Regions from separate parts of the Sporosarcina sp. P29 genome, predicted to be linked through region 4. Evidence: riboswitches for the same ligand, from Rfam matches in the RefSeq annotation. Region 4 holds a riboswitch; each other region holds the start of a gene.
The links. A riboswitch is a leader RNA that binds a small molecule or an ion and turns the genes downstream of it on or off. The one in region 4 is predicted to bind S-adenosylmethionine.
Positions count from the first base shown of each region.

Region 1 (8,104 bases), on a different contig from region 4:
TTTTTGACGATGAGGGGGAAGAATTTCAGAAAATGAAAGAAATTGTTCCTGGCTATCAAAAGAAAGCTTGGGTCAATGGATTGAAGAAATTAGGCATTGATGATGAAGCGTTTGGTTGGGAATTAGCTGATGTATTTCCAAAAGAGCGCAAGAATAATCCATATATATACGAAGAGACATTTGAAGTGTTGGATAAATTGAAAGGGACCTACCAGTTAATTTTATTGACAAATGGGTCGCCAAGTTTACAACAGATTAAACTAACAATCTCACCTGAGATACCTGGTTACTTTGATCATATTATCGTTTCTGGGGCATTCGGTAAAGGAAAGCCTGATGCTTCTATATTCAAGCATGTTCTTGATTTAAGTGGGATCCAAGCAGATGAAGCGCTAATGATTGGTGATAACTTGATGACAGACATTCTAGGTTCAAGTCGTGTGGGTATGCGTAATGTCTGGATTAATCGTGAAAATAAGCTTCCCAATGATGAAGTGAAACCTACGTATGAAATTGACAACTTACATGGTTTATTTTCTATACTTACCACATTAGAAAACCGATGAGATCATCTCATCGGTTTTGATTCTGTTATACTTATTTTTAATTGTTCGTACAGTAAGGAGGTAAATCATGTTAGGCTATTTCTTGGTGTTTTTTGGAGCGGCTATACCGTGGATTGAAATCATGATTGTCGTTCCGTTAGGGATTATTCGAGGTCTATCACCTATGTGGGTGATCATTCTTTCATTTGCGGGCAATATGGCAACTGTTCTTCTTTTGATTGTTGGTTTCCAACATATTAAAGAATGGATGGCACGTAGAAAACAAAAGAAGGGGAAAAGCCAGTCGAAACGCCAACAACGTGCAGAACAAATTATGAACACCTATGGATTACCGGTTTTAGCACTTGCGGGACCAATATTAATTGGAACACATATCGCGGCTTTTATTGGTCTAGTATTAGGTGCGAAAAAAATGAATACCGCAATTTGGTCAGCCGTAAGCATTGCACTATGGTGTTTAGTGTTCGGAATACTGACTGCTATGGGGTTTGATTACTTCGTTGATCGTACATAAAAAATCCAGCTGAATATCAGCTGGATTTTTATATTCTTATAAATCGATTGCTTTTGCATCATTTATATTTTGAACTTCTTTAATACGCTTGATAGAAGCTGATTCGACGTGGTTATCAACAGCTAGCATCATAATAGCATATCCGCCTTCAGTGGAACGTCCAACCTGCATCGCTGCAATGTTGATATTCTCTTCTGCTAGAAGTGTACCTACACGACCGATTGCTCCTGGTTGGTCCATGTGGCGGATAAATAATAAATGACCGCTTGGAATCACATCTACTACATAATCGTCTACTTTTACAATACGTGCGCCAAGCCCGTTTAGTAGTGTACCCGCTACTTTGCGAATACCTTTTTCAGTAACAATTTCTACTGTGATCAAGTTCAAGAAACCTTTTCCAGTAGTTGTCTTTTGCTCGTTCACTTTGATGCCATAACGATCGGCTAATAACTTCGCGTTTACATCATTGACAGTTTCTCCAAGATTACGCTTCAAAATACCTTTGACTGTGTTACGCGTTAATGCGCGTACATCGTAGTTTGCCAATTCACCAGCATATTGAATATTGATTTCATGTATAACTGAGTTTTGGATTTGTGATAAGAACATACCCAATTTCTCTGTCAGATCGAAGAAAGGCTCGATTTTTGCCAACACATCACGAGAAACAGACGGCAAGTTTACTGGGTTACGAACAGATCCTATTGTCAAGAAGTTCACTACATCACGGCTTACGTCGACCGCTACTGATTCCTGTGCTTCGAATGTACTCGCTCCTAAGTGTGGAGTCGCAATTACTTCTGGTAAAGTTAATAATTTGTGGTCAAGGAATGGCTCTTCTTCGAATACGTCCAATGCTGCACCCGCTACTTTACCGGCAACGATTGCATCGTAAAGTGCATCTTCATCAATGATTCCACCGCGTGCACAGTTGATAATTTGTACGCCGTCTTTCATTTTCTCGAATGCCTCTTTATTGATCATTCTACGCGTTTCTTTTAGTAAAGGTGTGTGAACTGTAATGAAGTCCGCTACTTTAAGCACTTCATCAACTGTTCCAATTTCAATACCTAATTTCTTTGCAACATCTTCCGTTAGGTACGGGTCATATGCCACTACGTTCATACGTTGTCCTCTTGCCCGTCTTGCAACTTCAGCACCGATACGGCCAAGCCCGATGATTCCCAAAGTTTTGTCTTTCAATTCTACACCAAGGAATGACTTTCTATCCCATTTATTGTTCTTCAACGAGTTGAAAGCTTGAGGGATTTTGCGTGCCATAGACATCATCATTGCGACTGTGTGCTCAGCTGCAGAGTTTGTGTTACCGTCAGGAGCATTCACAACAATAATTCCTTTTTCGGTAGCTGCGTCCAAATCAATATTATCAACACCTACACCTGCACGACCGATAATCTTTAATTGATCAGCTGCTTCGAGCAATTCTTTTGTAACTGTCGTCTGACTACGAACTAATAGTGCATCGAAATCTTTGATACGTACTTTCAACTGATCGGGTGTCATGTCAGTTTCCATTACAATTTCAAATCCTTCTGCTTGTCGTAATGGGAAAATTCCATCCTCGCTAAGTGGGTCACTAATAAGTATTTTAAAAGCCATAATATTCATTCTCTCCTTCGATTGTTTGTAGTGTTTTTGTTTGGAAAAATGTGAAGCAATTGACCGTATATGTATGTTTCGTGCTACCCCCCTTAAAGGTAAAATAAAAAAGCCTTCCATCCCTTACGTATAAGTAAGGGGCGAAAAGCTCGATAAACTAACGCGGTACCACCCTTGTTTCGCTGCAATTGCAGCCTTCATTCAGCATGCGTAACGTGCACGTGACGGATCAGCCTACTAGATGTTCAGCTAATCAATTCGGAAGTGCCCCCAACCGCGGAATTTGCTAACTTTCACCACTGCGTCAGCTCTCTGGAAAATTCTTTTTAGGAAGGTATCTCTTCGTCAAAATTGTTTAACAACTATTAATTTAGAATTAATCATAACACGTCAAAAACTATTGTCAATTGCTTTTCCAGAAAAAACGAAAAACTGTCAAACGCGAACGTAGTTATTGAATTATTTGTGAACGTTCGTGTTTGGGCGGTTAATTATAAAAAAACAACTTGAATTGAACTAAGTGGTAGGAAATAGCCTAAGTCGTCTGAAGGGGAAAAGTGCAGGTAAGAGTGTTATAGTGAGCTTATACTATTCAGTTAGAGGAGTGTTGGAAATTGAGAAAATTAGAATCTCTAGAGCAATTTGAGCAACTTAAACAACAAGAAAGAGTGATTTTCTTATTCACTGCAGACTGGTGTCCCGATTGCAGAGTGATAGAACCATTCTTACCGACACTAGAAAAAGAATTTGCAGAGTATGAATTTGTTTCGATTGATCGAGATGAATTTATAGATCTTTGTAGTCAGTTGGATATATTCGGTATTCCTAGTTTCGTGGCATTCAGCGAAGGAACAGAAACAGGCCGTTTCGTTAGTAAAAACCATAAAACTAAAGAAGAGATCGAAGAGTTTATTAATAGTCTAACGTAACGCATTGATTCTCCATGAGGGAATATTGGAGCAATTTAACAAGAGAACTGAAGACAACTGTAAAAGTTGGTTTCAGTTCTCTTTTTTATAAAAAGATATTCTAGCATAAGCTTTTAAGTCTTATGTTATGTGAAATCTTTCAGTTGCTCTATAAGGATTTTTGCGCCTCGTGGACTGATGTATAGACCGTTTGACAATTGTTTGTTTTCATCCATCACATCACCGGTGATAAAACACGCTCTGTTAACCTGATATTTTCTCAAAATGATTCTATCATCTTCTACGAAAATTTCAATCGGATCACCCTTATCGATCGACAAAGAATTTCGAAGTTCTTTTGGAATGACAATCCTCCCGAGATGATCAACTTTTCGAACAATACCTAAAGACTTCATAAGCTCCTCCTCGAAGAAAAGTAATTGGTATTTTCTATTATACACCAAAAAATACTATCTACAATTTACAAAGCTTGAATGCGCAGAACAATTTGATAATTCTGCTATACAATTAAATTATTAATGCTATAATAGTCAGTAATTAAATATTTCTTATCAAGAGAAGCTGAGGGATTTGGCCTGATGAAGCTTCAGCAACCTCTGTGCATACAGGAAGGTGCTACCTCCAACAAGATTGTTGTCTTGAGAGATAAGAACGATGAACGGTCAACCCTCATTTTCTTATCTAAGAGAATTGAGGGCTTTTTTGTATAGAAATAGTAATAAAAGAACGTCAAGGGGGAAATAGCATGCCGATTAACATACCAAAACATCTACCAGCAGGAGAATTACTGAAAGAAGAAAAAATCTTTATTATGGATGAAGAACGTGCGATCACACAGGATATCCGTCCAATTAACATATTGATTTTGAACTTAATGCCTGAAAAAGAGAAGACCGAGTTACAATTGCTTCGATTGCTTGGCAATACACCTTTACAAGTAAATGTCACGTTCCTTAATACAGCTACCTATGTTTCGAAAAACGTCAGTCAGACCCATCTAGAAACCTTCTATACTACTTTTGAACATGTCAAAAATCGTCGTTTTGACGGTATGATTATTACAGGTGCCCCAATTGAGCTTCTACAATTTGAAGATGTAGTCTATTGGCAAGAGTTGGAAGAAATCATGGAATGGACAAAAACGAATGTTACATCTGTTCTGCATATTTGCTGGGGTGCTCAAGCAGCGCTTTATCATCATTACGGAATTGATAAGTTCGAATTGACAAAGAAGTGTTTTGGAGTATTTTCACATGACATTACCGATCCGACAGTGAATTTGGCACGCGGATTCAATGATGTATTTGTAGCGCCACACTCACGCCATACGGGTGTTTCATTAGAAGAGATAAAGAATCATCCCGATTTGACTCTTCTCTCATCTTCTGAAGAGGCAGGTGCATTCATCGTGATCTCAAATGATGCAAAGCATATTATGGTAACTGGACATTTAGAGTACGATGCACACACGTTGGGAGATGAATATTCTCGAGATGTAGAAAAAGGTGCCGATATTGATATTCCTGTAAATTATTATCCAAATGATGATCCATCAAAAGAACCTATGAATACATGGCGTTCCCACACGCATTTATTATTTTCCAATTGGCTCAATTACTATGTCTACCAGAAAACACCTTATAACTGGAGTTAAAAGAATTGCTGTATAAATTGCTATAATTTGCACATACTCCGAATACTGGAGGTGTATGCAGTGAACATAGATGAATTTTGGGAATTGGCTTTTTGGGAAATGACTTTACGAACGGTGATTTCATTTATTGTACTGTTAATCTTGGCGCGTTTCATGGGGAAGAAACAAGTGTCTCAATTGACTTTCTTTCATTATGTGACAGGTATTACAATCGGTTCGATTGCAGCCAACTTGGCAGGAGAGTCGGAAACACCTTTCTTAAATGGTTTGTATGGAATGGTTTTATGGGCAGTGTTAACGATCATTGCTAACTTTTTATCATTCAAATCCATCAAGCTTCGCGTATTACTTGATGATAAACCAATGATTGTCATTCAGAATGGAAAAATTCTAGAAGGTTCCATGCGTAAATTACGGTTAAGTTTCAATGATCTAAATATGATGTTACGAGAGCAGTCGGTATTTTCAATGAAGGATGTAAATTACGCGATATTCGAAACGAATGGTAATTTGAGTGTCATGCTAAATGCAGGCGAGAAGTATGCGACAAAGAAAGATGTCAAAGCCCCATCACCACCGCCAAAATATATTCCAACTGAAATCATTACTAACGGGAAAGTAGAAGAAAAGAATATGCGGGAACTTCAATTGACCGATACGTGGCTAACAGAACAATTAAAAAAGCAGGGGATTTCTAAGCCTGAGCATGTTCTCTATGCAGAAATTCAGACAGATGGTAGTTTATATATTAATACATTAAAATCCACTTAACGTGAAGAGCTCTGAAACTATCAGAGCTCTTCGCGTTTTTTTATAATATTTCCCAATTTCTTTGTTTGGCCACAGCAGTAAGTTTTTCATCTGGACGAACTGCCACAGGGAAGCCAACTTTCTCTAAGACTGGAAGGTCGGAAATGCTGTCTCCATAGGCATAGCTATTGACCCAGTCGATAGTTTCTCCATGTAGTGCTTGGTAAATTTGTTCATTTTTACGTGTACCTTGAATATGTAATAAGGGCTGATCCATAGCGAGTTGTTCGCCATTTGAAGGGATATCTGTGCCAATAATTTGATCAAATGTCAGGTGACTTGTAACTGCTTTTAAGAAAGGAGTGTAGGCTCCAGAAACGAGCAAGACATGGTATCCGTCACTACGATGCTTTGCCAGTCGATTAATGACTTGTTCATTGAAGTCCGGCAACATTACGGTATGCATGCTTTTAAAAAACTCTTGAAGTTCCGTTATCGTCAGTGAGTCTAAGGCTTTAAGATAAATGTGCATCGAGCGCTCTTTCATAACAGATTCAGGCAGTATCTTTAATTTATAGCGAATGTAAAGTGGTAATATCGAACGATAGAACTTTCTATAATGCTGCTTGTACGTAGGATGATTCTTTAATTGTTCCATGAGTAATTTAAAGGTTTCTTTAGTGTACAACGTACCATCAAAATCAAAGATCGCAACTTTCATATAGACACTCCTCTATTGTATTCTTCTACATAGTATACAAATATAACGAGTGTAAAAGCAAAAAGCAGATGGAGAAAAACTCCATCTGCTTGAATCGTTAACTTATTGAAGGTTATTCGGCATACCGGGTTGACCTTGAAAAGATGCAAAAGAATTAAGCAACATATTCATATCCTGATCATTTAATTGTGGAACTTGATAATACTGATGCTTGTTTTGGTAAATGGACAATTCGTATGCCATCTCTATACAGTTGGGCACAGAATCTGCAAGTACACGGCGGACGACTGGATTACATACTTCTAATGAAGCAGCGGTTTTGCCTGTAGCGCCTTCTTTTGTAGCGCCTAGCAAAAAGCCGGAGATGATTTCATCATTGATTTCACCTGTAGATTGAATAGGTTTAGACGGTGCTTTTTCTTTCATCCCGTAAATGAAATCGCTGCCTGCTTTCATTTGATAGCGCTGTGTAGGATGTGAAGGGTCTTTTCCAGTCTTAAAACTTTCGACAAGGATATTGTACTCATCCAGCGTGAATCGGTATTGTCGATCAAGAATATCGAGAAGTTCTGGATCTTGGACATGTGGACGTAAAATCATCGCTTGGTTCAATGCTCCAAGAGTAGCGCTTAAAACCTCTTTGACATCAAATAACTCATGTCCACCGTGATTCATCGATGGGGGAACCGCTCCGCCTTGCATGTTTTGAGATGTTTCGAATTGATTTGTCAAATATATTTCCTCCTTTAAGAGTCATGTGCATCGAGAGTATTATGTGGAGTCATCGAAATTTTATACATATGAAATGACATTCACCACTCATGCATAGTTCGTAACGCACTAACATATCATAAGGATAGAACTCAAGAAGGGTAGTGGAGATACATGCAGATTCATGTAGTTTCGCAAGGTGAGAGTTTATATAAAATTGGTAACATATACGGTGTGCCATACGAGCAAATAGCCGAAGTAAATGAATTAGAAAGTGATATACGATTAGCTGTAGGACAAGCGCTTGTCATTCCAATAATAGGTTCTTATTACTGGGTGCGACCTGGAGATAGCCTATATACAATTGCACAAAAATACGGTTTAACAGTCGCACGCTTGGCGGAAATTAATGCAATTGACCCTACTAGAAGGTTAATGATTGGTCAGCGTTTGTATATACCACAAGAAGAGAAAACATTGATTGATTCATTATTATATGTAGAACCGCGTAATCCTGTCAGTCAAGATATGCTGGCAGAAGTTCGTGACCGTGTGGACGGTCTAACGTATCTTGCGATGTTCAGCTATGAAGTACAACGTGATGGATCGCTCAAAGCACCGGCACTCGCTGATATT
Region 1 is NZ_PDYX01000001.1:316,448-324,551, reverse strand. It holds gene CSV68_RS01535 (HAD family hydrolase) at 1-566, shown strand, start outside; gene CSV68_RS01530 (small multi-drug export protein) at 634-1,080, shown strand; gene serA (phosphoglycerate dehydrogenase) at 1,117-2,703, opposite strand; gene CSV68_RS01520 (thioredoxin family protein) at 3,318-3,632, shown strand; gene CSV68_RS01515 (AbrB/MazE/SpoVT family DNA-binding domain-containing protein) at 3,758-4,027, opposite strand; SAM riboswitch class I at 4,178-4,284, shown strand; gene metA (homoserine O-acetyltransferase MetA) at 4,378-5,286, shown strand; gene CSV68_RS01505 (YetF domain-containing protein) at 5,353-6,057, shown strand; gene CSV68_RS01500 (HAD family hydrolase) at 6,098-6,757, opposite strand; gene CSV68_RS01495 (spore coat protein) at 6,860-7,495, opposite strand; gene CSV68_RS01490 (LysM peptidoglycan-binding domain-containing protein) at 7,643-8,104, shown strand, end outside.
Region 1: it holds a riboswitch for S-adenosylmethionine, as region 4 does, so the genes downstream of both, metA (homoserine O-acetyltransferase MetA) here and CSV68_RS06830 (bifunctional homocysteine S-methyltransferase/methylenetetrahydrofolate reductase) in region 4, are expected to answer to the same signal.

Region 2 (8,104 bases), on a different contig from region 4:
AGATGTATTGTGGTAGTCAAGTTTTTCCGCAAATACTTCGCGAATTTGTTCTCTGTTTTTATGAAGTGCTGGCGCTACGATATGAGAGGGTGGATCATGATCATCTACTTGAAGGATATACTCACCTAAGTCTGTCTCAATGACTTCGCATCCAGCTTCTTCTAGAACATTATTCAGATTGATTTCTTCCGTTACCATGGATTTCGACTTCACAACTTTTTTGCCCTCTTTTTTCTTGATGACATCTCGAATATACTCACTAGCTTCTTCAGCGGTCTTCGCAAAGAATACATGACCACCACGTTGTGAAACATTTTCACTTAGCTGATGTAAATAATAATCTAAATTTTCAAGAACATGCTGACGAATTTCTTCCCCATGTGAACGCCATTCTTCCCAACTACCTAACTCCTCTGCAGCATCGAGTCTTCTTCCATGCAAACGTTCTTGTGCGCTCGCCACTGCCTGCCTCATGAAATCATCTGAAATATTATCCTTTGTACGATCTGTAAAGTTTTTCTTACTGAACTTCATCGCCATTGCTATCACCTCACTTTTTTTGATTTACTCATGACTATTCAATACTTGCGCGATATGCATAACACGGATAGGCTTGCCTACACGTTCTGCTCGTCCGCCAATATTCATCAGGCAACCACAGTCCGCCCCAATTAAATAATCTGCTTCAGTCGCCATGGCACTATTCACCTTCTCATCTACCATTTGTTCAGAGATATCTCCCATCTTCACGGAGAATGTTCCGCCAAATCCACAACAATTATGTGCATTGGGTAAAGGGATCATTTCGAGTCCTTCCACTTGATTCAATAGCTTTCTTGGTTCTTCACTTGCGCCTAGTAATCTCGTCATATGGCAAGACGGATGATAAGTGGCCTTTCCCATCAATTTAGCTCCAACGTTTTCCACTTGCAATACATTGACAAGAAACTGAGTGAACTCATACGTTTTATCTGCCAACTCTTGCGCTCTTGGTAACCAATTGGGATCATCTTTGAATACATCAGGATACAATTTAAACATGGTGGCACAAGATCCTGAAGGCGTGACAACATACTCCGCATTTTCAAATGCCTTGATCATATTCTTCATTGCCGATTTGGAATTTTCTACATAACCGCTGTTATAAGCAGGCTGTCCGCAGCAAACTTGCCCCTTTGGAAACGATAATTCACAGCCTTGTCTTTCCAATACTTCTACCATGTCTTTGCCGGCTTCTGCATAAAACATGTCTACAAGACATGTGATAAATAAGCTAACCTTCATTTCACTTCACCTCTTCGCTAAAATATTTCACACAGTCAACAGGTCATCAGATGACTAATATTTTACATAGCATACTACAAAGATTTGTTCATTGACAGAGCATTCATTTATTTCGCTATAAAAAAATCGCTCAAAAGAAAATGAGTGAGTAATGTTATTCTTTTACTGACTTCCAATGATCTATTAGAACAGACTCCACATTCAGAAGATGGGCTTGCATAGTACTAGACGCAATTTCTGGTTGCTGTGATTTAATCGCTAAAAATATGGCCTCATGCTCATCATGCAAACGATCTACTGTCGCAGTCTCCGAATAAAGGCAAATACGACGTGTCTCTCTCATCGATTCACTCATTAGTCCTGCCACTTGGCTCAACAAATTTACCAATAATGGATTTTTTGTTGCTTCTGCGATTGCAAAATGGAAGTCTAGATCCGCTTTTTCACCTAGCAAAATATCCCCGGCATGCTTTTTCATTTCATTGAGTGCAGTTTCCATCTTTTTTAAATCGTATACTGTACGGGATTCGGCTGCATTTGCTGCGGCTCCGGTCTCAACTATTTTTCTCACAGCTAACAAATGTTGAATATCCTGTTGATTCATGAGCATGGCACTCTGTAACGGAAAGATCATATCGACGGATGAAAACTCCTTGACATATGTTCCCTCTCCTTGTCGCATTTCTATAAGCCCTCTAGCACGTAATGTTGATAAGGCTTCGCGAATTGTTGATCTGCCAACTGTAAAGTTTTCAGCCAGTTGCTGTACAGAATCTAATTTATCACCCGGCTTTAACTCTCCAGATTGAATGGAGTCTAATAAACTATCCGCCACTTCTTCATATATTTTCTTCTGTTTAATTTGCTTATATTTCATGTTGCTCACTCCGTCCTATCACTTATCAAGCTCGATTTCTCCAGTTGCAGCAAGTTACTTTTATGTTCCATACCATCACGATAGCCTGACAATCCTCCACTTTTTGAAATCACACGGTGACAAGGCACCGCGATCAATATCGGATTTTTGCCTATTGCAGATGCTACAGCCCGAACAGAAGATACTTTTCCTATTTGTTCTGCAATTTTCGAATAAGTTACGATTTCACCATATGGTATTCGTTGTAGTGCTTCCCATACTTGCAGTTGAAAGGGTGTTCCCTTTAAATCAAGCGACAGCTCTGAAAAACCAGTAGCTTTCCCTGAAAAATACTCTATGAACCGACTCGTATAGACTTCAAGCTTTGTTTCATCTTCCTTTAATTCTTTATTATCAAATCGCTTAGTCCAATCCTTCATATGTTCCAAACTTTTTTCGGCAAGTCCCACGTAGCAAAGTCCTTTTTCTGTAGCAGCTAGTGTCACTGTCCATTCGTCGAAATCAAATTGTGTCCAATAAACCAGTATGTTCACTCCCCTTTATCCGAATAACTTTAAGCCGACTGCACCGAGAATAATGAGTGATAAAAAGAAGAGACGTTTGATGCTAGCAGATTCTTTAAAAATCAAAATCCCCATCAATACGGCTCCTGCTGCTCCTAACCCTGTCCATACCGCATAAGCTGTACTCATCTGAATTTCACGCATCGCAAGTGATAGAAAAACAAAGCCGAAACCAAATATCCCCACAATAAGTAACAATCTTTTAATTGAACGCTTCTGTAAATAATAATTAATACTTACCACACCGAAAATCTCCCCGAGACTCGCAATAGCCAAGTACACCCAAGCCATTGTCAGCTACCTCCTTCTGTATCCGCTTTTTCATCTGTAGTCAACTTAATGCCGATTACCCCAATGACGATTAATCCGATGAATGTCAGCGTAACCCATGTGAAGCCTGCTTGAAAGATGAATATATCCACTAAAAGGATTGCAGCGGCACCTGATCCGGTAAAAACTGCGTATACCGTCCCGGAAGGTAATTTTTCACATGCTTTAATAATGAAATAAAAACTGAAAACAATTGCCACACCGGTTCCAGTCCATTGAATAACTGTTTCAGAGTAACGAAGACCGACTACCCAGAAAATCTCTATAATAGCCGCCAGCGCGACATACCCCCAAGCCAAATTAAAAATCTCCTTTCCATCGTGAAGAGTATCTATAAGTATAGCAAATCTTTTACTGAAACAAAAAATCATCGAATGACGATAAAAGGGAACTTGCATCTAGTATATCTGCATGATAGAATAAATCCGTCAACAGTTTTGCCTATATTGTGAATATTCTTATCGAGAGAGACGGAGGGATAGGCCCAGCGATGTCTCAGCAACCAGCCCCAGGCACGGTGCTAATTCCAAGGGTGACACCACCTTGAAGATGAGAATACTGTATACACTTGTATGTTCGAGGGCCTATTCGAAAAGAAGAGGTTCTTTTTTATTTTTCTGGGGGGATGGATATTCATGACAAACAACGGATTAGAAACTAGATTAGTACAACTTGGAAATCACAGTGATGAGAAAACCGGAGCAGTAAATACGCCGATTTACTTGTCGACAGCATACCATCATGAAGGTCTGGGCAAATCTACTGGATATGATTACACACGTACAAAAAACCCTACGCGTTCTGTCTTAGAGGATGGAATTGCAAACTTGGAATCCGGTGATCAAGGATATGCGTGCAGTTCTGGAATGGCAGCCATTCAACTAATTTTATCTTTATTTAAGACAGATTCAGAACTATTAGCGCCTGAAGACCTATATGGCGGTACGTATCGCTTATTTAATCAATATGAAGAGACGTACAATGTGAAGACGCGATACTTATCGTTCGATGATGTTTCAGAAGTCGAGCAAGCGATTACTAATCGCACAAAAGCGATCTTCTTGGAAACACCCACCAATCCATTAATGCAAAACATAGCAATCAGTACGTATGCGGAATTGGCAAAAAAACATGGTTTATTGCTAATTGTCGACAATACGTTCTTAACACCCTATTTCCAGCGACCTATTGAAGAAGGTGCAGATATTGTCATTCATAGTGCAACGAAATATATCGGGGGACATAATGACGTACTAGCAGGTTTAGTCGTCGCAAAGGGTGAGGAATTATGCGAACGCCTATTTACTAACCATAATGCGATTGGAGCTACATTGTCTCCCCTTGACTCATGGCTTGTCGTTCGCGGTCTAAAAACATTGCACTTACGTATGAAACAACATGACGCGAATGCGAAAGCAATGGTATCTTATTTAGAACAAGAACCACTCATTGTCGATGTGCTCTACGCTGGTATTGGGGGTATGTTGTCATTCCGTGTACAGAATAGCGAGTGGGTGGGACCATTCCTTGAAAACATGAACCTTATTTCATTCGCTGAAAGTTTGGGTGGTGTGGAAAGCTTTATCACGTATCCAACTACACAGACACATATGGATATTCCATTGGAAGAACGTAATCGCCGTGGAGTGGACGACCGTCTACTACGTTTCTCGGTTGGAGTCGAAGATGTAGACGATTTGATTGCTGATGTGAAACAAGCTCTTTATGCTGCAAAAGAAGTAGTCGAAGGCATAAAAGTTCAATAATAGTAAACAGTACAACTCGAACCGTCAGCTTAACTATGACAGTTCGAGTTTTTTATGTAGTCAAAGCAATGAAGCTAAACCTTTCAATAGTTAGACATTAAAGTATATAATAAAAAAGAACATACGAATACTATTGGAGGCGATATTGTTGAAACGTTTAGAAAATAAAGTAGCAGTAGTAACTGGCGCTGGTTCTGGGATTGGACGAGAAATTGCTGTACTGTATGCCCGTGAAGGCGCAAAGCTTATCATCGCAGATATGAATATGGAAGGTGCGGAAGAAACTGTCCAGACGATCAAAAGTACTGGCGGTGAAGCGCTAGCAGTTAAAACCAACGTGACAGTTGAGGAAGATGTACAAAAAATGATTGATACAGCAGTTGAGCGATTCGGTACTCTTGATATTCTAGTGAACAATGCTGGGATTATGGACAATATGTACTCTGCGGCTACAGTGACAGATGAAGTATGGGACAAAGTATTGGCAATCAACACAACAGGTGTGATGCGTGCAACTCGTAAAGCATTAGCTATCTTCGAAGAAAAAAAGTCAGGGGTTATCGTCAACATGGCTTCTATCTCAGCAGTGACAGGTGGTAGAGGTGGTTTTGCTTACACCGCTTCAAAGCATGCGGTCGCAGGGATGACAAAAAGCGTTGCTTCTCAATACGGTCCATTAAACATCCGCTGTAACGCAATTGCCCCAGCGCAAATACCGACTAATATCACAAACAGTTTGACTCAACCGGATGAATTCGGCATGAAGCAAGCTCTAAGGGGCGTAAACATGATGAGCCGTCCGGGAACTAAGGAAGAAATTGCAAACATTGCACTATTCCTTGCATCAGATGAATCCTCTTATGTTAACGGCGTTGTCATGGAAGCTGACAATGGATGGTCTGCATATTAAGGTTATGTATTTCAAGAAAAATCTTTGGGAATATCTAATGAAAATCATACAAAAAAGCATCCAAAATTTCGGATGCTTTTTCGTCTATTAATGAGCTTGCTGCCATTTCTTCTTTTCGCTTGCATAGACGACCGCTGCAGGTGCCGCTATAAATGCGAGTGCCGCCACTCCAGCGAGCATTCCTGCCAGTTCTTTACTTCCAAATGAAAATCCTGCTACTGTACCTAATGCAATCCCTGCTAATACCGCCCATGCAACAATCTTATACATAGTAGATCCCCAACCTTTCCATTGTAAGACGCGATCGTCTCTCCGATTTATTCGTTGCTTTTAGCATACTCTCATTGAGAACCTTTTTCAAGTACAATTGAGAATCTTTTTCAACGAATGTGAAATTGTATTGTTATCGTATGTTGTAAGCGGCGTTTTAATGTTAAGAAGGCATAAAAAAACCGCCAAGGCTTTTACACCTTGACGGTCGAAACAATTATTATTTCTCTAGAAGTTTAAGTGATTCACGATTAAATGCCGGAATATCATCAGGTGTGCGGCTTGTTACGAGTTGGTTCTGACAAACTACTACTTCTTTGTCCGCGTATTTTGCACCTGCATATTCCATATCTACACGAATAGACGTGTATCCTGTGGCATCGCGTCCTTCAAGTGCTTTCGCTGTGATGAGCAATTGTGGGCCGTGACAAATTGCGAATACAGGTTTTTCTGCATCCATAAATTCTTTGACAAATTTTACGAAACGATCATCTGCACGCAAAATGTCAGGTGAAAATCCGCCCGGAATAAACAAAGCATCATAATCCGATGATTTAGCGTCAGCAATTGCTTTATCAATTTTCACTTTTGTATTTTCTTTCATCCCTGTTACTTCAGTTCCCGCTTCCGCGCCAATCACTTCTACTTCATGTCCAGCTTCTTTGTACGCTGTAGCCGGTTTCATATATTCTGAGTCCTCAAACATATCTCCAAGTACTGTCGCTATTTTAGCCATAGTGCTTACCACTCCTTATGTGATGTACTGTATATACTATTCCACATTACAAAGTGTCTAAACATCATCTACGATTTAGTTCTACTTCAGAGTACAGGCTTTACAGAAACCAAGCATGGCAATAAGCTTTGAATAGACATAATATATGGCGCAATCTCTGCCTTTTCAGCACGATCGGGGTAAACTATAGTCCCACCAATTTTATAATAACAGTGCAGAGTCATTCATCTAAAAGAATATTCCGATAATGACTAGTATAGCGATAATAATACCACCGACTTGTCCGATTACAGCAGATGAAACGATGGGTTTCTTTTGAAATATATCAATCAGCTCAATATCTTCACGAAGCTGTTTCACCTCTTTACGAAGTACATCCACTTCTTGATTCAACGTACTGATTTCCTCTGCCTGTCTTGTAACGAGTTGTTGTTTTTCTGAGTTGTTTTCATGCGGTTCCATACATGACCACCCCTTGTCTTTTCATTTCTATACGTTCTATTATACGTTTTAGTTTCAACAAACAGAAGAACTTTCCATTTGCATTTCCTCTTTTCCGGGTGTAAGATAAATCTACAAGCTGTATTGTTCGTATGACATTAAGTTTTAACCTTTAAGCTGTAAAAGGGAGTTTATTACGAAACGGAAATGGCATGCTGGATTCCTTTTAGCAATTCAGACATACAGGAACGTTTTCCGCAAACACCCACTTTGAGGAGTGGTGGTTTAAAACTTTCTATGACTAAGTACGGCAAACACGGCTTACATAAACAGAGAAAAACCTTCCATACTTGTATGGAAGGTTTTTTGTTTTGTATGTGAAATCATTTAATAAGAGAAGCTAACTTATTGCGATCAAAAAAATACCTACGTAAAGATGAAAAATGCTTTATCTTCATTTAAGAAATTAAGCTACGCTGCGACAAGCTTCCGCACATTTCCGACATGCTTCAGCACACTGTTTGCAGTGATCATGATCGTGTTTCCCACATTCTTCAGCACACTGCTCACAAATTTCCGCACATAGTTGCAAGACATTTTCTGTAAATGGACTTTGTCGAGTAATCGACTGGATTGCATATGAACAAATGTCAGCACACTCTCGATCGAGTCGAATGCAGTCCGCCATCATACGAACGTCTTCTTCTTTTAGACATGCGTCAAAACAATGATTACACGCCTTTATACAATCCTCTAATGCATTCAGTACATCTGCGTACTTTTGATTCATTCAATCTCCTCCAAATGTATTTTTCTTACTCTTCCCTCCTATTTTCGATAGTAAACCAACAGCACTGTTTTCTTATTCATTGAAAGCATTTTCATTTCTCCGTTATACTATATAGTAATTAACAAAATAGAAAAAGA
Region 2 is NZ_PDYX01000009.1:102,672-110,775, reverse strand. It holds gene CSV68_RS09985 (LutB/LldF family L-lactate oxidation iron-sulfur protein) at 1-540, opposite strand, end outside; gene CSV68_RS09980 ((Fe-S)-binding protein) at 565-1,284, opposite strand; gene CSV68_RS09975 (FadR/GntR family transcriptional regulator) at 1,439-2,161, opposite strand; gene CSV68_RS09970 (methylated-DNA--[protein]-cysteine S-methyltransferase) at 2,167-2,694, opposite strand; gene CSV68_RS09965 (DMT family transporter) at 2,701-3,015, opposite strand; gene CSV68_RS09960 (DMT family transporter) at 3,018-3,353, opposite strand; SAM riboswitch class I at 3,510-3,610, shown strand; gene CSV68_RS09955 (methionine biosynthesis PLP-dependent protein) at 3,690-4,820, shown strand; gene CSV68_RS09950 (glucose 1-dehydrogenase) at 4,969-5,730, shown strand; gene CSV68_RS09945 (hypothetical protein) at 5,818-6,000, opposite strand; gene CSV68_RS09940 (type 1 glutamine amidotransferase domain-containing protein) at 6,221-6,736, opposite strand; gene CSV68_RS09935 (hypothetical protein) at 6,965-7,198, opposite strand; RNA gene ssrS (6S RNA) at 7,311-7,504, shown strand; gene CSV68_RS09925 (four-helix bundle copper-binding protein) at 7,644-7,967, opposite strand.
Region 2: it holds a riboswitch for S-adenosylmethionine, as region 4 does, so the genes downstream of both, CSV68_RS09955 (methionine biosynthesis PLP-dependent protein) here and CSV68_RS06830 (bifunctional homocysteine S-methyltransferase/methylenetetrahydrofolate reductase) in region 4, are expected to answer to the same signal.

Region 3 (8,104 bases), on a different contig from region 4:
ATTCGGCTGGTATTACTTGCTGACAGTTTCTATGTTATTCTTCATCTCAGTTTATTTGATATTCAGTCCACTCGGCAGGATTCGATTGGGGAAAGACAGTGATAGACCGCAGTTTTCTATGTTCTCTTGGCTTGCGATGCTATTTTCCGCCGGTATGGGAATTGGACTCGTGTTCTATGGAGCTGCAGAACCTCTTTCACATTATGCAGTAAGTTCAGCTACTGCACCTACTGAAACGAAAGAAGCGTATAAAGAAGCGATGCGTTCAACATTTTTCCATTGGGGCTTCCACGCATGGGCCATATACGGTATGACCGCTTTAGCACTAGCTTACTTCCAGTTCCGCAAGGGTCAGCCTGGATTGATTTCTGCTACACTTCGTCCAATTTTCGGTAATCGTGTAGAAGGTAAACTCGGAACCGTCATTGATGTCTTTGCAGTTTTCGCTACTGTCTTCGGCGTCGCAACATCACTTGGTTTTGGAGCAGTCCAGATCAACGCAGGTTTGAATTACTTATTCGGTGTACCGATCGGTTTCTGGTCTCAATTTATTATTATTGGGGTCGTAACTGTATTATTCCTAATATCCGCATGGAGCGGTCTTGGAAAAGGTATTCGTATTTTATCAAATACAAATATGGTATTAGCTCTTACACTGTTGGTCTTTATCATTGCACTCGGTCCAACATTGCTGATCTTCAATATGTTCACTGATTCTATCGGAGGTTATTTAGAGCACCTCATTCGTATGAGTTTCCGTACAGCACCACTTACACCTGAAAATCGTTCATGGTTGAATGACTGGACACTATTCTACTGGTCTTGGTGGATAGCGTGGTCACCATTTGTCGGCATGTTCATTGCCCGTGTTTCGAAAGGTAGAACAATTCGTGAATTCATGATCGGTGTGCTTGTTGTACCGACAGTATTGAGCGCCATTTGGTTCTCAGCATTTGGTACGACAGCTATTGAAACACAAAAGGCAGGCATTATCGATCTAGCCTCAACTGCAACAGAGTTGACGATTTTTGAGATGTTCAGTGGATTGCCTTGGTCATTCGTCATTTCAGTTGTCGCTATTTTGCTGATCACATCATTCTTCATTACATCAGCGGATTCAGCAACATTTGTACTCGGCATGCAGTCGTCATATGGTTCATTGACTCCACCTAATAACTTAAAAGTTGTCTGGGGTGTCATTCAGTCTTCCATTGCGATTATTCTATTATATGTTGGTGGGTTGGATGCTCTTCAAAACGTCATCATCATAGCCGCCTTACCATTCTCCATCATACTGATCATGATGGTCGTCTCGCTATTCAAATCCTTAAAAGAAGAGCGAAAAAAAGTAAAACGAAAATAAAAAATGAACACTGCGCACATGCGTAGTGTTCATTTTTTTATTAGTTTGAGGCTTTTTCGATTGCTTGTTTCAAGTCTGCGATAATGTCGTCTACTGACTCTAACCCTACAGACAAGCGGATTAACTCCTCGCTGACGCCTGAATTTTTCAAGTCTTCTACGGACAACTGCTGATGAGTAGTAGAAGCCGGATGAATGATTAGTGATTTTGCATCTCCCACGTTCGCTACATGAGACCAGATTTCTACATTGTCGATGACTTGTCTTCCTGCATCGCGTCCACCTTTGATACCAAATACGATTATTGAGCCATACCCGTTTTTCAAATGTTTATTGGCCAATTCCGCCGTTGGATGATCTTCTAGACCTGTATAGGTTACCCATTCTACAGCTGGATGTTCTTGCAGGAAGGCCGCAACCTTTTGCGCGTTTTCATTGTGGCGAGGCACGCGTAAATGAAGTGTCTCTAAACCTTGCAACAAGTTGAACGCACTGTCCGGCGACAAGCATGGGCCGAAGTCTCTTAGCAATTGCACGCGCAATTTCGTTGCGAAAGCCGCTGCTGCCGTGTCGATTCCGTAACGTAAGCCGTTATACGATTCATCCGGCTCTGTAAAGCCAGGGAATCTACCTTGTGTCCAATCGAATGTCCCTGCATCTACTGCTACACCACCGATAGTCGTACCGTGTCCGCCAATCCATTTCGTTGCTGAGTGGATCACTACGTCTGCACCATACTCGATAGGGTTTGATCCATATGGAGATGGGAATGTGTTGTCTACTAGCAATGGGATTCCATTTTCGTGTGCAATGTTCGCAACAGCTTCCACGTCAAGCACTTGCAAACTCGGGTTACCGATTGTTTCTGCAAACAAAGCTTTCGTTTTATCTGTAATGGCCGCTTCAAAGTTCTTAGGATCCGAAGCATCCACAAACTTTACGTTGATGCCGAAGCGCGGTAATGTTACGGCAAATAAATTATATGTACCACCGTAAAGATTACTTGCTGCAACAATTTCATCGCCCGCTTCAGCAATATTCATAATAGAGAATGCGATGGCTGCCATTCCCGAAGCCAACGCGACTGCCGCTGTTCCGCCTTCTAGCTGTGCGACACGTTCTTCGAAAACTGCTACTGTCGGGTTCGTAATTCTTGTATAAATATTACCTGCTTCTTTTAAGCCAAATAGGTTTTGTGCGTGTTCCGTGTCTCTGAATACATAAGAAGTCGTACGATGAATCGGTAAAGCCCGTGAGCCTGTTTCCGGATCCGGTTTTTGCCCTCCGTGTAATAGTATCGTTTCTGGCTGTAAATTCGTCATAACCATTCCCCTTTTTCATGTATTGATGGAACACCGAAACGCCCCGAATATCTTTTCTCTGGGACTAGACAAGGAAAACGTAGGCGTGTGATTCACTATTTTTATATAGAAAAAACCCATCTTCCATAATAAGAAGAGGGCTCTGCTTTCGCTCATTCCCCCTTATCTTCCAAACTATTGAAAGTTTGTAGGAAGTAGCACCTTTGCTTCCGCCGGTTGCCGGGCATCACAGGGCCTAATCCCTCCGCCGCTCTTGATAAGAGTGTGTCTATTCGTTTTCCATCGTTGAAAAATAGTATACGGCTATTCCTAGTCTATTGCAAGGATTTAATAGAATGTTTAGAAATTAGCATTACTTTCATAATATTGAAAGGAAATTGTGAAAGGTTAAGGCACATTTGCTCTACATTCCAGGCGCAAGTGTGAGTTCCATGATGATTTTACTTGCGACTCCACTCAAAAAATCGCCAGCGACATGTTCTGTGAACGATGTGCTGGCGATTTTGCTTGATTAGAATATGTCCCACCATATTTTCACAGCGGAGGCCATGATGAGTGTGGCTAGGATGCTTTGTAGTACTTTGGTGTTTACTTTACGACTAACTTTCACACCAATCGGAGCTGCGATAATACTTGCAACGATCATGACGAGAGCTGGTCCGTAGGGTACTTGCCCTGTTAAGAGCTTGCCTGACGCTGAGCCGACGGACGACAATAGTGTAATCGCCAGTGATGTAGCGATCGTCACGCGTGTGGGAATTTTTAGTATTACAAGCATAATCGGTACCATGATGAATGCACCGCCAGCTCCGACAATCCCAGCCGCCAAGCCGACGATAAAGGCTGCACTGGAAGCTACGAAGCGATTGAATGTAATTTCATCAATCGGCTGATCGTCGAGACCTTTTTTTGGAATAAACATCATAATTGCTGCCATAACGGCTAAAATACCATAGACGACGTTGACGGTAGCTTCTGAAAGCATACTAGAACCTGCGCCACCGATCACACTGCCAACTAATACACTGATTCCCATATAAAGAACAAGTGGTTTCAAAATTAGATTACTCTTTCTATACGCTAAAACTCCGGAAAGTGACGCAAAGAACACTTCCACCGCAGTAATCCCCGATACTTCATGTGGCGTAAACGCAGTAAACCCAAGTAGTGCAGGAATAAATAACAACATTGGATATTTGACAATCGCGCCCCCGATTCCCATCATTCCGGAAAGGAACGAGCCGACGAGTCCAATGAGGAAGATCGTAATAATAAATGGAATAGTCATGATGTTCTCCCTTCTTCCTGATGAAAGAGGGAGACAGCTATTCCCTCTATCCTAAGTTTACCCTTTTTGGATCCAAAATTTAAAGACATCGGACTCTTGTTGCTGGTCTTTTATTTCATGATTACCAGAAGCCGCCCATGCTGTCAGGTCGGATACCGATCCTTTATCTGTCGTATGAATCTCCAGAACATCTCCTGTTTGCATATCCTTCATTGCTTTCTTTGCACGTACGATCGGCATTGGACATGCCAGGCCTTTTGCGTCTAAAAATGTTGTTGAACTCATATTTATCTTCTCCTTTTAATGTGGGTTATTGTTTTACAGCTGATTTAAAATAACTATTTACCGTACCGCACAGCGATTCGGGCCAATCTCCATCTCACGTTGTGTTTCTTCGTCAGGTTGGATTTTCCCCATATTCATTTGACGTATTTCCTGATACGCGTTCGGTTGGGGAGGCAAGTTCCCTGTGACTAATTCTCTGAACTCTTTTTCATCTTCAATGTTCAAGCCATGGTTTTGCTTATACAACACACCGAGCTTTTCCGACACGCTACCATCTTCATTCAACTCATCGATAATCATGAAGTGTGCCGGTAAAACCGTTAGTTCTCCTGACAATTCCTTGTAACGACTATACAAAGACTCACGTAAGTCGCCCACCCAATCTTCTGCCAAACCTGCTAAATCTGGTCGTCCAATCGAATCAATGAACAAAATATCGCCGGTCATTAAATAGCTATCATCGACAATAAATGAAGTCGAACCAATGGTGTGTCCTGGCGAATAAAGTGCCTGAATATCAATTTTAGTATCGCCTATTTGAATCGATGTATCGCCTTCTAATGCAGCATATTCAAATATGACCTCTACCGCATCTTTTGGCGGTAGCCAGTACGTCGCTCCTGTCGCTAGTGCAATCTGGCGACCACCTGAAATATGATCCGCATGCAAGTGTGTGTCGAGTACATTTGTGATCTTCACACCGCGTTCCGTAGCAAAGTCCATGAACACATCTGTCATCCGCGTCGCGTCAATGATTGCCGCTTCTCCGCCTGATATGACCATATAAGAAAGGCACCCTTTACCAAGACGAACGAATTGATAAAGCTCGCCACCCGATTTTAAATCAGCAATCTTCACCGGCTCCAAATACTCGCTCCATGCTTTCATGCCACCTGAAAGATAACCTACTGAATAGCCTTCTTCTTCAAGGATTTCTGCCACCATGACGGACGAACCTTCTTTTGCACAGACCACTAGGATCTCTTCATCTTTTGGCAATTGATCTTCAATTTCTTCAATACCATCCAATAAATCAAAGTACGGCACATTCAAATGGCGCACTTGCTCTCCTTCGATTTTCCAATCTTCAAATGCAGTTTCATTTCGAACATCCAAAATGAATAATGACTCTTTCGCAATAATGCGCTTGGCTACTTCACTTGATTGAATGATTCTCATTTATTCATACCCCCTACCGTATTTTCTATTTCACCATTCCATTTTGACATACCAGGAATTACATTCGTGACATTTTCAAATCCCTTTGCTACTAGTTTTCGACACGCCATATCACTGCGGTTACCTGTTCGGCATACTACAAAGAACTTCTTGTCTTTACTCAAGTCCGCCATACGTTCATCCAGTTGGCCAAGAGGGATAGATAAGGCTCCAGGTATATGAGCAAATGCATACTCAGCTTCTTCACGAACATCTACTAGCACAGTATCAGGGTGTTGCAGTTGGGCTAACAACTCATTATTATCGACTGTAACCGGATATTCTTTTTGTGACTGATCTTCCTGACCCGCTTTTCGTACGAAGTGGCTCCATACATCGGCTTCTTTCACATTACCGACGTATTGATGCCCCACACTTTCCGCCCATGCTTGTAAATCTGCAGTAGTACCTGAATCTGTCGACTGGACTTCGAGCACTTGACCATCTTCCATCTCTTTCATCATCTTTCTCGTCTTCACAATCGGCATCGGACAAGCAAGGCCTTTTGCATCTAACACGTTATCTGACTGAATCATTGTACTCCTCCTATACACCCTGGGGTATTTATTTATATAAAAAAATTAAATGAACAAGTTCACTTGACCGTCTTGCGCCTCACCTAAGTAAGCCGCTACACCGCCATACTCGACTTCTTGTAGAAGCTCTCCTTCATTCAGTCCTAGCAAATCCATTGTCATCGTACAGGCAATCAATCGCACGTCCTGCTCTATTGCCATATCGATCAATTGTGGTAATGTCATCGCGTTATGCTTTTTCATTACTTGCTTGATCATCTTAGGACCCATTCCTGCAAAGTTCATTTGGGATAACCCCATTTTATCTGCCCCACGCGGCATCATTTTCCCGAACGCCTTTTCAATAAAGCTCTTATTACTTTTAATCGGTTCGTCTTTGCGCAATGCATTCAATCCCCAGAATGTATGAAAAATTGTTACTTCATGATCATACGCTGCTGCACCGTTCGCGATAATATAAGCCGCCATCGCCTTATCATAATCTCCACTAAATAATACAATCGTTGTTTTCTTTTGCTCTGTCATGTTCTCGACCCTTTCTATTTGAAAAATCATTTCGCCAAATACCTATGGGGGTATATTATATGTTATAAAAAAAAGAGTCAAGTGATGTTGCTCATCGACTCTTTACTAGAAGATCTACCGCTTCACTAATGATGGATTCATGTGTACGCTCATCTGCTTCATCTAAGTTTTCAATACAGGCAATCAAATTGGAGCTCACGATTACACCAATTGTACGGTCAATAGCAGAACGACTGGCCGATAATTGCGTGATCACTTCTTTACAGTCCTTGCCCTCTTCCATCATACGCAAGACACCTTTGATTTGACCCTCGAGACGTTTTAATCGATTTTTGACTTTATCATCGTATTCCATATCGCTCAACCTCCTTACTGTTAGCTTTATATTATACCCCCTGAGGTATAATGTCAACCGATTGATTTGTATGTCGTCAGTACGATTCTATCTTTGACAATAGGACCAGTCAACTTCCAGAAATGTTTCCTGGCAAAACTTGCTCATTCGACATAATTCTAGTATGATGAATAATTTCCCGAAATGTGTTATACTAGTTCTAGTAAGCTATTGTACGCACTTTCCGTCTGATTTTAATGACAAATTACGACAGACTAAATTCCATACTACTGAAGGAGTTGATTCGATTGGCATTCCCACGAAAAGATCGTCCAGTTTCTGATTTTGTAGCATCACGGTATGTAGACGAAGTCATATCTTTCAACCGTAATGAACATGAAGTTTCCGGAACTATACACAAGATTCTCGAAAACTCCGTCATTGTGAAGATTTCTGAAGAAGACGCAGAAAATATTGGAGCAGCTTCCAACATGACTGTCGTTGCACACAAAAATTACACAGTTCAATAATTGTTTGTTCGATGCCTTGCAGATTAATGCAAGGCTATTTTTTCACATAAAAACCAGTCACAGCCGCAGGTCATTCACTAAAAAAACGTGTATTGGAGATGATTGATTTGATTAATCATACAAATATAGATTTAACGCAAACAACCTCACTAAAAGGGACTTTACGTATTGGCGCTTCGCCAGTTATTTCGCAAGCTATTTTACCCGACGTACTCACTCGGCTACACGCGAAGTATCCCGACATGCGACTCGAACTAACAACTGCCCCTTCTTCTGACATTGCGCAATTACTAAAAAACCATAAGGTGGACGTTGGTTGCAGTGAACTTGACAACCTACCATCGTCTGAAGCATTTATGCAAGACGAACTAGTACTTCTTGCTTCTTCTACGCATCCACTTGCACGTAAGAGAAGCTCGTCCATCCTAGATTTGCAAAATACACATTGGATTTTACCTGATACGGAAGATCCTAGCCGTCTATTAATTGATCAATCGCTTAAACAGTATGGAGTACAAGTACAGCCTACTATTATGAGCTCGCCGGAAAGTATCAAACAAGCCGTTCTTAGTGGGCTAGGCATCGCTATTATGTCGCGCCACAGTTGCAAACAGGAACTCGCAAAAGGTGATCTAACCATACTCGATTATAGAGTTGCGCCAATCAAACGTGCTTTTTATACAGGAACCCGCTCTAAGACGAAT
Region 3 is NZ_PDYX01000010.1:14,836-22,939, forward strand. It holds gene CSV68_RS10090 (glycine betaine uptake BCCT transporter) at 1-1,363, shown strand, start outside; gene CSV68_RS10095 (O-acetylhomoserine aminocarboxypropyltransferase/cysteine synthase family protein) at 1,404-2,684, opposite strand; SAM riboswitch class I at 2,844-2,947, opposite strand; gene CSV68_RS10100 (sulfite exporter TauE/SafE family protein) at 3,196-3,972, opposite strand; gene CSV68_RS10105 (sulfurtransferase TusA family protein) at 4,030-4,257, opposite strand; gene CSV68_RS10110 (MBL fold metallo-hydrolase) at 4,315-5,436, opposite strand; gene CSV68_RS10115 (sulfurtransferase TusA family protein) at 5,433-6,011, opposite strand; gene CSV68_RS10120 (DsrE/DsrF/DrsH-like family protein) at 6,057-6,536, opposite strand; gene CSV68_RS10125 (metal-sensitive transcriptional regulator) at 6,628-6,891, opposite strand; gene CSV68_RS10130 (DUF2187 family protein) at 7,179-7,400, shown strand; gene CSV68_RS10135 (substrate-binding domain-containing protein) at 7,508-8,104, shown strand, end outside.
Region 3: it holds a riboswitch for S-adenosylmethionine, as region 4 does, so the genes downstream of both, CSV68_RS10095 (O-acetylhomoserine aminocarboxypropyltransferase/cysteine synthase family protein) here and CSV68_RS06830 (bifunctional homocysteine S-methyltransferase/methylenetetrahydrofolate reductase) in region 4, are expected to answer to the same signal.

Region 4 (8,104 bases):
GTTCAGCATATCCTGACTCGTTTCCATTAGAATCAAGTCACTACCTGCTTCGACAAGTGCCTTTGCTTGAACGTAGAAGTCATGAGATAGTTCATCAAATGTAATGCCGCCAGTAACGGAAAGCGTCTTTGTCGTAGGCCCGATCGCGCCTGCGACAAAACGTGGCCAGTCTGGTGTGGAGAACTTTGCTGCACTCTTTTTTGCAATTTCCACAGACTTTGCATTAATTTCATCCGCACGATGACCAAGTGAAAATTCATTCAATACAAGGGGGGTACCACCAAATGTATTCGTACAAATAATATCGGCACCAGCTTCTAAGTACTCATCGTGAATTTTCTCTAAAATGTCTGGGCGTAAAACGCTCATGTATTCGTTACATCCATCGTATTCTTCTCCACCAAAGTCTTCCGTTGAGAAATCTTCCGCTTGCAGCATCGTCCCCATCGCGCCATCAATAATAAGGATTCGTTTGTCTAGTTGTTCTTCAATAGGATGTCTCTGCATGTGATAATTCCCTCTCCTTCTGCTGGTCTATTTCCTTAATATACTCATACAACTCTAATGTCATATCGTAACGAAGGAATGGTGTGATGAGATACAACCCATTAAAATACTGAGCTGCAGTATCAATCAATTCTTTTGCGATTTCCAGTCCTGTTTGAGTTGATCTTTCACGGTCTTCTCCACATTCACGCATCCTTTCCAACACATCTTCTGAAAGCTTGATGCCCGGCACTTCGTGATGTAGGAACTCTGCATTTCGTATATTTGTCAATGGCATGATACCGATGAAGATTGGTGTATCCAAGTGTTTTGTAGCTTCATATACATCGATAATCTTTTCTTTTGTGTAAACTGGCTGCGTGATGAAATAGTCTGCGCCCGCTTCAATTTTCTTCTCAAGTCGTTGTACAGCTCGATCGATTACACGTACGTTCGGATTGAAAGCCGCTGAAATAGAGAAGTTGGCCTTCTTGCGTAATGGCTTACCGGAGAATGAAATGCCTTCATTCAATTTCTTAATCAATTGTAATAACTCCATGCTGGAAACATCGTAGACGCTTGTAGCGCCAGGGAAGTCGCCAACTTTTGTCGGATCGCCTGTTACGGCTAAGATATCGTGAATGCCTAATGCATCGAGCCCCATCAAATGTGATTGTAAGCCGATAAGATTATGATCACGGCACGTTAAATGTACAAGCGGGCGGATATTATGTTGCATCTTAACGATCGAGCCCATCGCCATGTTGCTGATACGAGGGGAGGCAAGTGAATTATCTGCCATTGTTATAGCGTCAACGCCTGCGTCATATAACACATTTGCGCCCTTAATATACTCTTCTGTTTCCAAGTGGCGAGGTGTATCTAGCTCTACAATTACCGTTCGCTCTGTTTTGGCTTTTTCGTGAAGAGGTTGATGTTTTGTAGGTCCCGCTTCATGAATCACGATAGGTTTTGTCGGTTGCACGACTTTTTTTGTGATAGGTGCTAGTCGCGCTAACTGTGTTTTGGCTGCTTTAATATGCTTAGGTGTTGTTCCGCAACATCCACCGATCAACCGAACACCTTGATCGCGAAGTAATACAGCAGCGCGTCCGAAGTATTCTGCTTCTGACTCATAGACTATACGTCCGTCTTCTACATCTAATAGACTGGCGTTTGGATATGCCGATAAAAATGCTTTTTCAGGTAATGTTACGTTATCAAATGCTTGAATCGTGTGGTAAGGGCCCAAGCGACAGTTAACGCCTACGATATCTGCTCCAAGCGATTCAAGTTGATGAAGTGCATCATTTAATGAAAGTCCGTTCTGTAATACGCCAGGATCATGCATAGACACTTGTGCGATCAATGGAACATCTGTGATTTTCTTTAACGTGGTAACTACAGATGATAACTCCTCGAAGTCGTAATATGTCTCTAGTAGAAGACCATCTGGATCACCTGCCAATAATGCATTGGCTTGTTCTAGTACGACTTTTTCTATTTCATCCAATGTAGCATCACTTTTACGTATTCCGCGCACGCCACCAATTGTTCCTAGAACAAATTGTCCCCCAGGTGCGGCTGCGCGTTTTGCGATTTGAATGGCGGCCTTATTGAATTCCGTCACATGACTTTCTAAGCCGTAGCGAGCTAATTTATTCGCATTAGCGCTGTAAGTATTCGTTTGTATGATATCTGCACCGGCCGAGATGTAGTCTTGGTGAATTTGCTCTATAATTTCAGGCTTCTCTATGTTTAGTTCTTCATAGCAATAATCAATTCCGTAAGAATATAAAATCGTCCCCATTGCACCATCAGCCGTTAAGACGTTCGTTTGTAGTTTCTCTAGCAATGACATAACTCCATCTCCCCTTTGCTTTTTCTAATCAAAAAAAGCCTTCAAGTGTATTAGAAGGCTTTGTAATCTCAATGACTAGTTCCCTCTCATCTTTTCAGAGTGCCAATTTGACAGACTGCTGGAAGTAGCACCTTGCCAAAATGGCTGGTTGCTGAAGCGTCGTCGGGCCAGTCCCTCGGCTTCTCTTGATAAGATATGTTTCTTATTCAACTATTTAGATTATTCTAACCACATCATAGCGGCTTTGTTAGATATCGTCAAGTGAACGTTTGGTGAAGTTCATAGTGCAGGGTTAGTGCATAGAGAAATTGTGGTATATATGCTAAAATCAAAGAAACAACTCGAAAAGGTGAGGAATTATGCGATTCTTTAAATACTCATTTCCAATCGCTGTTCTTGTAGGTACACTTGCTTGGATCATGATAGGTAACAGTTATGAAGAAGTTGCTTATGATATGCGTGTGTACATTACAATTGCGGCTGCTATATTCAGTGGTTTAATCTCAAGCGTTTTATTCCGTAAAGAAAAAGAAGAACAGATTGATGAAAAGAAGTAGGCTGTCAGCATTTGTGCTGCAGTCTTTTTTTTATTCACTTTTTAAGGTTAACTTAAAAATAAATAGTGTTGACGTATTATGAGTTAACCGTTATTATTTTTATGGTAACTAATATAAAAAGAGGTGACATGGTGGCAATAGCGACAGAGAGACGACCGGTAAGTAGGTTCAGTGCATTAACTATTGTATACAGCGGGATGTTTGCATCATTAATGATGATTGGAGCAAATATTACATCCTTCGTGCCATTTTTAGTAGTTGGTGGGGTACCCATTACATTGCAAACGTTTTTCGCGATCTTATCAGGACTATTACTTGGTAGCCGTCTAGGTGCGTTGTCTATGACGGTCTATATGTTAATAGGACTAGCAGGTGCACCCGTCTTCGCTAAATTTTCAGGCGGTTTCGGTCAAATCTTAAGTCCGACGTTTGGCTTTATTCTCACCTTTATTTTAATCGCTTATGTAGCTGGAAAAATTGTCGAGCGAAATAAGACTCTGCCTGCTTTTATAACCGCGGCACTAGTTGCTACGGCAATCAACTACATACTAGGTACGAGCTGGATGTATGTTGCGTACAAGATGTGGGCTGCTGCACCCGACGTGTTTACCTACAAAATTGCATGGTTATGGATGATGCCTCCGCTGCCAAAAGATCTAATTCTAGCTGTACTGTCAGGCATATTCGCGTTTAGAATGTCAAAACACTTGAAAGTGAGGCGTACACTATAATGAATTACCAAAAACTAGCTACTCAAGTGCTGGAAGGGCATGAAGTAACTGACGAGGAAGCACTCGCAATATTGAATAGCCCAGACGAGGATTTACTATTACTATTGCACGCAACATACTCGATTCGATCGCATTACTTCGGAAATAAAGTAAAGTTGAATATGATTATCAATACGAAATCAGGATTATGTCCGGAGAACTGTGGTTATTGCGCACAATCCATCATTTCAAAAGCGCCTGTCGAAAAGTATGCGATGATGAAATCGGAAGAAATACTAGAAGGTGCAGAACGTGCTGCTGCTAATAAAGCTGGTACCTATTGCATCGTAGCGAGCGGACGGGGACCGCGTGAAAGTGAACTGGACATAGTTATTGACTCTGTTAAACAGATTAAAGAAAAACACAAAGGAATGACGGTATGTGCTTGCTTAGGTATTTTGAAACCTGGACAAGCAACTCGTTTGAAAGAGGCGGGAGTAGATCGCTACAACCACAACTTAAACACATCCGCAGAGCATCACGAAAGTATAACGACATCGCATACATACGATGATCGTGTTAACACTGTAGGATTGGCTAAAGAAGCAGGCATATCTCCATGTTCAGGCGTCATTGTCGGCATGCGTGAAACAAAGCAAGACATCATCTCTATGGCGCGTAGCTTACGCGAATTGGACGCAGATTCCATACCTGTAAACTTCCTGCACGCGGTGGATGGAACACCGTTAGAAGGAACATCAGAACTGGACCCACGCTACTGTTTGAAAGTCCTGTGTCTATTCCGCTATATCAACCCTAGCAAAGAAATCCGCATCTCCGGTGGACGTGAAGTTAATCTTAGAAGTCTTCAACCACTAGGCCTCTACGCCGCAAACTCTATCTTCGTCGGCGATTATCTCACAACAGCTGGTCAAGAAAATGATCAAGATCAAAAAATGCTTGAAGATATGGGCTTCGAAGTCGACCTCGAACCGTTGCGCAAAGAACCTATCACTATATAAAGAGAAAAGAAGAAAGAGTTTGTATACACTATGACTGAAGACAATCCGCTAGAAGGATTTGTTCTTCGGTCTTTTATTATGCAGACAGTATTCTATGTAAGAAGAGTATAGTAGGTAATCGTAAGTGGAAAGTATCCATCTAGAGCATCGATCAACGGCACTTACCAACTCACCTAGTTTTTTTGTCAGGTGATTCATTGAATAATCAATAGCCTAATGTGACAACCTAGCAACAGGTTTCCTTTCAACGTAATAAGGTATACATATAAACAAATGAATTGCATCCCGCCTAATTTCTGCGATACAATCAAGTCAAAGATAGTCAAAGTCAACTAGATGAACGAGCGAAACGAGGTGACGAGATGCGTAATATTTCTGACATTATAGAAGGATATTTGAAGTCGATTATAGAAGAGGAAGATAGTGCTTCTATTGAAATCAAAAGAAACGAGATTGCTGAGAAATTCCAATGCGTACCATCACAGATCAACTACGTGATCAAAACCCGGTTTACCGTCGAAAGAGGCTACGCCGTAGAGTCTAAGCGGGGGGGCGGAGGCTACATACGGATTTACAGGGTGCGTACGAACTCCCGAAAGGACTTACTTGAACAAGCGTTGGGGATTTTAGAAAGTGAAGCATCCTCTACAATGGCGGAAGATGTCATTATCCGTTTAATTGAAGAAGAAGTCATTACAGAACGTGAGGCTAAGCTGATGCTTGCCGCAGTGGGCCGTGCTACTTTGCGTTATATGTTACCTGAGCGGGATGCATTACGTTCGCGTATTCTTCGCGCTATGTTAGTTACATTAATTTATGAAGAGATAGAATGAGGTGAATCTCCATGCTTTGTGAAAACTGTAAGGAACGACCAGCTACTGTAGTGTTTAAACAAGAAACATCTAATGGTGTAACAGAGCGTCATTTATGTGATAAATGTGCGTTTTACTCACAAACATTTTCTTTTAGTCCGGATCAGGAGCCGTTATCCATTCAACAATTTCTAGCACACTGGTTGGGCGGATCAGAATTATTTTCAGAACAAAAAGCCGATGAGAGATTGCCGGATGGTCCAAAATGTCCGAATTGCGATTTGACCTTCCATCGTTTCCTTGATATCGGAAAGTTTGGCTGTGCAGAATGTTACGAAACATTTAGGGGGCAGCTACCACGAGTGTTTGCGAAATTGCATAATGGACATACTCAGCACCGTGGAAAAATCCCTGTTTCACTTAATGAACGATTTGCTTTAAAGAAAAAGCTTGAAGATATCCGTACAAAAATGCGGGAAGCCGTAGAAAATGAACGTTTTGAAGAAGCGGCCACTTTACGTGATGAGGCGAACCAAGTGAAAGAGCAACTGTCCGATGGGGGTGATGATCAACATGTCATTTGAAAAATTCATCAAACAGGAACTCACAGGCTGGATGGTAGCGGAAGGTGAGCATGCTGATATCGTCTTATCCACAAGGATCAGGCTGGCTCGTAATTTGCGTGATCATCTATTTCCAATAAGTGCTTCGCAGGAAGATGCAAACCGCGTAAGCGAAGCGTTGAATCAAGCGGTCGAGACGATGCAAGATCACCACTTTACAGGCACGACAATGGAAGATTTATCACCACTGGAAAGACAAATTTTAGTTGAGAAACATTTAGTCAGTCCGCAGTTGATCAATCCTGAAAAACATGGATCGGTTTTGCTGTCGGAAGACGAAAAAATTAGTATTATGGTGAATGAAGAAGATCATATTCGCATTCAATGTATTTATCCAGGCTTTCAAATAGATCAGGCGTACGAACATGCTGATCGAGTAGATAGCGAGCTGGAAGTGAATTTGAACTATGCTTTCGATGAAACATTCGGCTATTTAACAAGTTGTCCATCCAACACAGGTACGGGAATGCGCGCGTCTGTCATGATGCATTTACCTGCATTAACCATCACTAAGCAAATCGAGCGAATTATTCCTGCGATATCCAGGCTTGGGATGGTTGTACGTGGAAGTTATGGAGAGGGCAGTGAAGCACTCGGTAATATTTATCAAGTTTCCAATCAAATCACACTTGGCAAATCAGAAGAGGAAATCTTGAAAGATCTGGAAAGTATCTCTAAGCGCCTGATTGCGCATGAAAAGAAATCTCGTGAATTATTATTGGCTAAGTCGGAAGTTCACTTGGAGAATAGATTATTTAGGGCACTTGGTACATTGACTCATTCGCGGATCTTGCCGTCAGCAGAAGCGGCAAAATGTTTGTCTGATGTCCGTTTGGGTATTGATTTAGGTATCATTGAAAATATTGATATGACCGTCTTGAATGAATTGATGATTTTCATGCAACCAGGATTTCTCCAACAATATGCGGAAGCGGAATTAACATCTGATGAACGAGATATACTTCGTGCACAATTATTCCGGGATCGGCTAGGTATAGAGAGATCTGCTGCACAAGAATAGGACAGTGATCAGTTATGAGCAAAGTTTTTGCAAGAAAGCCTCATAGCACTTATAATTAATCAAAGATAGTCAAAGTCAATATGCGAATTAGGTTGTATCGCGAACTGACATGAATATATATAGTTATAGGAAACAAAGCATTGATGCGTTATTTTGCATAACATAGAATATAGTCCACTGATGAAGGAAGAGGGGAATGAATATGATGTTTAATCGATTTACACAACGCGCACAAAAAGTTTTACAACTGGCTCAAGAAGAGGCTATTCGTTTAAAACATGAATCTATTGGTACTGAGCATATTTTACTTGGGTTGATTCGTGAAGGTGGCGGCATCGCGGCAAAAGCTCTTGAAGCGATTAGCGTGAATGCAGATACTATTGAACGAGAAGTAGAAATTCTAGTAGGTGTAGGCTCTAAAGATGTGGGTCCGATCGTTCATTATACTCCTCGCGCAAAACGCGTTATCGAATTATCTGTTGATGAGTCTCGTAAATTAGGACATTCTTATATCGGCACTGAGCATATTTTATTGGCTTTGATTCGAGAAGGAGAAGGTGTGGCGGCACGCGTTCTGAATAACGCCGGTGTTAGCTTGAACAAAGCTCGCCAACAAGTACTTCAATTGCTTGGTAATGATGAAAGTTCTGTTGGCAACCCAGCGAATTCTGCAACAGCAGCCACACCAACATTAGATGGCTTGGCGCGTGATTTAACTGAAATCGCACGTGAAGGTACGCTGGATCCGGTAATTGGACGAAGTAAAGAAATTACACGTGTGATTGAAGTGTTGGCACGTCGTACGAAAAACAATCCAGTATTGATTGGTGAACCGGGTGTAGGTAAAACGGCGATCGCAGAAGGTTTGGCACAGCAAGTTGTAAGTAACGAAGTGCCTGAAATATTGCGTGACAAACGTGTTATGACACTAGATATGGGTACAGTCGTCGCAGGCACAAAATATCGCGGTGAGTTCGAAGATAGAATGAAGAAGGTAATGGAAGAAATCCGT
Region 4 is NZ_PDYX01000005.1:151,600-159,703, reverse strand. It holds gene metH (methionine synthase) at 1-507, opposite strand, end outside; gene CSV68_RS06830 (bifunctional homocysteine S-methyltransferase/methylenetetrahydrofolate reductase) at 488-2,347, opposite strand; SAM riboswitch class I at 2,431-2,542, opposite strand; gene CSV68_RS06825 (hypothetical protein) at 2,707-2,904, shown strand; gene CSV68_RS06820 (biotin transporter BioY) at 3,033-3,635, shown strand; gene bioB (biotin synthase BioB) at 3,635-4,636, shown strand; gene CSV68_RS06810 (CtsR family transcriptional regulator) at 4,999-5,469, shown strand; gene CSV68_RS06805 (UvrB/UvrC motif-containing protein) at 5,481-6,032, shown strand; gene mcsB (protein-arginine kinase McsB) at 6,022-7,092, shown strand; gene CSV68_RS06795 (ATP-dependent Clp protease ATP-binding subunit) at 7,295-8,104, shown strand, end outside.